2 regions of the Dehalobacter sp. genome follow, and region 1 is predicted to be linked to the other one. Evidence: a T-box and tRNA genes for the amino acid it is inferred to sense, from the RefSeq annotation. Region 1 holds a T-box; the other holds one or more tRNA genes.
What was found. The T-box of region 1 lies ahead of leuS (leucine--tRNA ligase). A T-box ahead of a tRNA ligase gene usually reads a tRNA of that ligase, here a tRNA-Leu.
Positions count from the first base shown of each region.

Region 1 (3,218 bases):
CGGGGCAGCAAACAGAATGAACATTCTGGCCGTGTCTGCACCATATTTGCTGATGATCTCCTCAGGGCTGACGACATTTCCTTTGGATTTGGACATCTTGGAACCGTCCATGCAGACCATTCCCTGGGTAAGCAGATTTGCAAACGGCTCATCCACCTGGAGGTAGCCAAAATCTCTCAGGGCTTTAGTAAAAAAGCGTGAATAGAGCAGATGCAGGATCGCATGCTCAACACCGCCGACATACTGGTCGACGTTCATCCATTTGGCCGCGTTTTTCTCGTCAAAAGCCTTATCCGGATTCCGCGGGTCACAATACCTCAGATAGTACCACGAAGAGCACATGAAGGTGTCCATCGTATCGGTTTCTCTTCTGGCAGGGCCTCCGCACTTCGTACAAGTTGTCTGCACAAAGCTCTGGGAAGTGGTCAGCGGATTCTCACCGGCCTTGAACACGACATCATCGGGCAGCATCACCGGCAGCTGATCATCCGGCACAGGCACAACGCCGCACGTATCACAGTAAATCATCGGAATTGGCGCACCCCAATAGCGCTGACGGGAAATCAGCCAGTCCCTAAGGCGGTAATTGATTCTACGCTCACCAAGCTGCAGCTTTTCCAGTTTGGCAGCCATCTTGCCCCAGGCCGTCCGGTTATCCAGTCCGTCAAAATCAAGGGAGTTGACCATGGTCCCGTCTTCAATATAAGCTTCTTTCATCGGCATATCTTTATCTGCAGCGGAAACTTTAGGATCAAGAATGACTCTCGCAATCGGCAGACCGTACTTCCCGGCAAAGGCAAAATCTCTTTCATCATGTCCCGGGACCCCCATAACAGCCCCGGTTCCATATTCGAGAAGAACGTAATTGGCAATCCAGATCGGGATCCTTTCTCCGCTTAATGGGTTGATGCAGTAGTGTCCGATAAACATCCCTTCTTTTTCTGCTTCCGATGAGGTTCTCGCAATTTCGTTCAAACCTTTCATCTTCTCGATAAAAGTGAGCACGCCTTGTTCATACTGTGTTCCTTTGACGAGCTGTGTAACCAGCGGATGTTCGGGGGCAAGAACCACATAGCTCACGCCAAAAATCGTATCGACTCTGGTTGTGAATACAGTGATCATATCTGTGGTGCCTTCAATTTTAAAATTGGCTTCGGCCCCTTCAGAGCGGCCAATCCAGTTGCGCTGCATGGTTTTTACTTTTTCCGGCCAGCCGGTGAGCTTATCAAGGTCGTTTAAGAGCTGTTCCGAATAATCCGTAATCTTGAAAAACCATTGTTCAAGATCTTTTTTGGTAACAGGTGTGTCGCAACGCTCGCAGGCACCGTCCACGACCTGTTCGTTAGCCAACACTGTCGCGCAGGACGGGCACCAGTTTACAGCGGCTTTCTTCTTATAGACCAAACCATGTTGATAGAACTGATTAAAAATCCATTGCGTCCAGTGGTAATACTCGGGGTGGCAGGTTGCAACTTCTCTATCCCAATCGTAAGAAATACCCATTTCCTGAAGCTGTCGCTTCATGTTCGCAATATTTTTCCAGGTCCACTCTGCCGGCGGTGTCTGATGCTTGATCGCGGCGTTTTCAGCGGGAAGGCCGAAGGCATCCCAGCCAATCGGGTGCAGCACATCATAGCCCTGCATCCTTTTGAAGCGGGCAATCACATCAACGATCGAATAATTGCGGACATGTCCCATATGTAAGTTTCCAGATGGGTATGGAAACATGGCAAGTGCATAGAACTTTTCTTTACCGCTATTCTCCTCAGTTTTTCCTGCTTTGTTCTCCAGCCAGGCTTTCTGCCATTTTGACTCAATCTCGTTGAATAAATATCTTTCCTGCATAGATCCGACCTCCAAAGTTCTTTCCAACAGAACAGCCTTTAGTTGTCCTGCCTTATGTTTCAAATGTTCATTCTTCTGGTAGATATTACTAGTCCAAAAATAGATAAAAACCCCCATCCCCAAGGGACGAGAGTTTGCTCCCGCGGTACCACCCTAATTCTGTGCGCTTAAAGATTATAACGGTTCTCACCGGCATCCGTTGCTGCCCGGACACTGCTCAGGAACGAGTTCCCCGCCTGGTGAAAACGGCTCACACCAACCGCCGTCTCTCTGATCCATCCCTTTCAGGTACTGCTTTCCTTCAAAGCGTAAAAATATTAGATTGGATATCCAAATTAAAATCTAATTATATAATACGACTTCCCGGGCATCGCCCCACAGTCTTTCCAGACTATAAAACTCTCTGGTATCTGGTGTCATAATATGTATAACCAGATCACCACAGTCGATCAGCACCCACTGAGCTTCAGGAAGCCCTTCTATCCTTAAAACCGGAATCCCGACCTCGGGCAATTTTTCTGCAAGGTACTCGATAATTGCTTTGGTCTGAGTCGTGCTGTTTCCCGTGGCAATCATAAAATAATCTGCAATGACGGATATTCCCTTTAAGTCAAGGGTCAGAATATTTCCGCCTCTTTTATCGTCAATAAAGTCAACTACTTTCTGCAGCTGGTCATGACTTATTTCCAAATTCTAACCTCCTTTAGACGCTTTTCCATTTTTCAAATCTTCATACGTCAGAATTGTCAGCGGATGAATCGGTTTATTGTTCTCCTTCAGATAGTACAAGGTATGCTCCACACAAGCCAGTGTACCTGTCTTAAGGTCATGATACAACTTCTGGCGAAGCTTGTCTACACCGGGGAAATTCCTCCCGGGTTCCGTGAGATCGACACTGTAGATCAACATTTCCAGAGGGGACATCCCCGGTCTCCCCAAGGTATGATTCGCAACCGCATTCAGGACATCCTCGTTTTTTATCGCGTAAAGAATCTGCAGCATATAAGCTGCGACTCTTCCGTGAATGACCTGGGGAATTTCCATATCTTCCGGATAAAGAATAAGGTTCCATTCCCGGGCTTTTTTCAGCTGCTCCAAATAAGTGTACTCCTTAGCCAGGTCATGGGTAAGGGCAGCTAAGCCCGCATCTCCCTCTTTTACACCGAACCTCGGGGCAAGTTCCACGGCCAGAGCCTCTACCCCAAGCGTGTGCTGAAATCTTTCCAGCGAAAGTTTTTGTGAGGCTAAAGTTCTGAAATATTCCAGCCGGTCGTTCACAACGTTCAACCTCTCTTATTTTACCGCTCCTTGCCATCCATGGGCGTCATACAAGAATACGGTACAGTTTGCTGTACCGTATTCTCTCGGGTCCA
Region 1 is NZ_JAPDHR010000041.1:34,395-37,612, forward strand. It holds gene leuS (leucine--tRNA ligase) at 1-1,845, opposite strand, end outside; T-box leader at 1,965-2,159, opposite strand; gene rsfS (ribosome silencing factor) at 2,188-2,535, opposite strand; gene yqeK (bis(5'-nucleosyl)-tetraphosphatase (symmetrical) YqeK) at 2,539-3,123, opposite strand.

Region 2 (3,218 bases), on a different contig from region 1:
TTTTGCGCATCTTTCTTTGCCTTGTGTATAGCTCTTGCAGTTTTTCTATCAAGGGACAAAGATAGTGATTCGCGTAGAATATCAAATCTTCCAGATTTTTTTGTCGTATTAAGAACTGCTGTTTTTGCACTCGCCACCTCTCTTCCCCTCCGTTCTAATCGATATTTCTTGTACATTTATTTTAACCTACTTTCCATATATATACAAGCAAATTAATTAAACTTTTCTTTAATACATTATTCTATTATGTATGATATATGTTAATTTATACAAATAGTAAAGGCTCATGAAATAAAATCTGAGCCTTTTAAATGTGTTTACTTTATTCTGACAAGAATATTCTTTCGTATGCTTAAATAAAACAAAAACGAACCCCATTAATTTTTAATCATGGGGTTCGTCAGTAATCTGAGCATGATTGATCATGCTCTTCCTATATATACTCTTACGATAGGTATCTTTTTACTGATTCTATCAGCTGTGTTTGATAGTTATAGATATCATCAACGTCCGATATTTGAATTCGAATCGGGTGTTTATTCTCATCAGGAATGTATAAATATTTCTGCTGTGCATTTAAGCCTAATCTACATATCCACTTTAGTTTATTATCATCCAATAGAATACCAAAATATGATTCGGTATCTCTAAAGAATATCCTTGATGAATTAACTGCCGGATTCAAAACACTTTTTACTGCATAATAATATTCTAACTCTTCTTGTGTTGTCTCTATTTTATTTTTTAATTCCTGATCCTTCTGTACAGTAGTTGCTGCCTCCTGTGGTTCTTGTTCAACCTTTTCTGAATCACCCATCGCAGCTTTTAGCCGATCATTAACTATCTCATTTAGAAATTGGTTGTATGATTTTTTTACTATTTCCTTAAATTTATCAACAGTTGCCTTTGTTCGTTTCCCCTCATATCAATTCATCAATAAAATCCATGATTTTCCTCCTATATACCTTGTTTTATACATTAACAAGAATCTTTTGCTAATTTAGCATATATTTTACAGTCATATACTAAAATCCTTCTTTTACACTGATTTTCCATCTAAATAGGGATGATCAAAAGTCCAAATAATAATGCAAAGAAGAGGATGAAATAATATCGCCCTCTTCTTGTGTTATCTGCCTAAAAAAATCTGTACAAATATAAATTTCAATACATTTGGGCAAAAAATAAAAAGGCCCAAAAGCCTTTAAATTTCATGGTGCCGAAGGCCGGGGTCGAACCGGCACATCCTCACAGATATCGGTTTTTGAGACCGACGCGTCTGCCAATTCCGCCACTTCGGCACGCCTTACTTTTGCTATTTTATAATATCAGCGTCAAAAACGCAAGTACATTGCCACTTTTTTTACGGCCATTTTCATATTATTTTTTACTCCGATAAAGACAACTTGGATTATGAACGCATAATACCGGTCAGGATCTCGTTGGCTTCCTCAGCCTCCGACTCCGGCACGAGTATTTCGACGCTTACGTCGACGGATTCTTGGGAACCTACTGCTTTTAGCTGGACTAAAATACCTTCGTCTGCAAATGCTTTTTGATATTTTTCAGCGACTGCTTTATTTGGTGCTATATAAATGACTGTCCACATATTCTATCCTCCAATAAGCATTTAGACCATCTTATTATACTTTTGAATCATTGCTTTCTCCACATTTGGCGGAACTAATCCTGAAACATCTCCTTTCAGACTTGCCGCCGATTTGATCGAGCTGGAACTGATGAACGAATACTCGCTTTTTGTCATTAAAAAGACGGTCTCGATGTCGGGAGCCAGCTTTTTATTCATCAAAGCCAGCTGAAATTCGTATTCGAAATCCGTCATGGCCCGCAAGCCTCTGATCAGCGCAACAGCTCCGCATTCACGCGCAAAATCCACAGTCAGACCGCCAAAAGACTTGACTTCAACATTTTTCATATCGCTGGTTTCGCATCTCAACAGTTCCTGCCTTTCTTCCAATGAAAAAAGCGTCTGTTTGTTACTTTCGGAAGCTACCGCCACAATGACACGGTCAAAAAGGTAAATAGCTCTATGCAGGATATCAAGGTGCCCATTGGTTACTGGATCGAATGTCCCCGGGTATATCGCAGTTCGCACAAAAAATCTCCTTCAGTTCAGAAAATATCTCAGCGTCATAAAATCTATTTATGGGATTCGCCCCAAAGTAACAATATCCTGCCTCTTCCAACAAATTTTTATTGCCATCTTACCTGATCATTTCCCAAAAGCGCAATAAGCGCCCTGTCAAGCTCTTCAGATGGCCTGACAAAATAATTTGGACTTATCTCAAAGGTCTTCTTATTATCCTGGCAAAAGAAATAGACAGGATGCGTTCCGCGAAATGCCCCAAGGATTGCCAGGATCTTATCGGTCAGTTCCGTATCCTGATTGCTTGGAATCTTCAGAAACAATTTATCCGGTTTGACGCTGCATTCCTCGATCGGCAGAACTTTTTCAGCAAATATTTTCTTTTCATCTTCATTCACATAATAACGACCGTGAACAACCACAATATGGTCGTTGTCCATCCTGACAACTTCCGGAAACAATCTGGGGAATACCAGAACCTCAATCGTTCCGGTCAGATCCTCCAGTAAGAAGGTAGCCATCATTTCCCCTTTTTTCGTTATTGTTTGCCGATAAGAATTTATTATCCCACCCAGAATGACCTTTTTTTCTTCCGCACTTTCGAGACAGGCCGCAATTTCTGAACTCGTGATTTTCCTTAATAGGTCATTCACGGAATAAAGCGGATGGGCTGTGAGATAAATACCGATATACTCCCTCTCCATCTTTAGGATCTCGCTCTCGCTGAATTCCGGTATTTCAGGCATACGCAACCCTTCATCGAGGTCCTGGTCGAGATCAAACAAAGACATCTGGCCGGATTCGTTGTCCTTTTGCCGGTTCTGGGCCAGCTCCAGGGCCTGATCCAGGACTTTCATAGCCTGAGCGCGGCTGCACAGTGACTGAAACGCGCCGGCCTTAATCAGACTTTCAAGGGTTCGTTTGTTTAGAACTTTAGCATCCATGCGTACAATAAAGTCATAAAACGACGCAAACGGGCCGTTAGCTCTTTCGGCGATGATCCTGTCAACCACCTGTGTCCCGACATTGCGGATCGCCTCGAGCCCGAAACGTATCGCTCCGTGTTCTATGGTAAAATCCCGGTAACTGTACTGGACATCGGGCGGCAGAA
Region 2 is NZ_JAPDHR010000035.1:18,133-21,350, forward strand. It holds gene OKX56_RS10045 (hypothetical protein) at 1-137, opposite strand, end outside; gene OKX56_RS10050 (hypothetical protein) at 446-817, opposite strand; tRNA gene OKX56_RS10055 (tRNA-Leu) at 1,215-1,301, opposite strand; gene OKX56_RS10060 (putative signal transducing protein) at 1,412-1,609, opposite strand; gene coaD (pantetheine-phosphate adenylyltransferase) at 1,631-2,116, opposite strand; gene OKX56_RS10070 (DNA polymerase III subunit alpha) at 2,215-3,218, opposite strand, start outside.
Region 2: it encodes a tRNA-Leu, which carries the amino acid that the T-box ahead of leuS (leucine--tRNA ligase) is inferred to sense. The anticodon was not compared.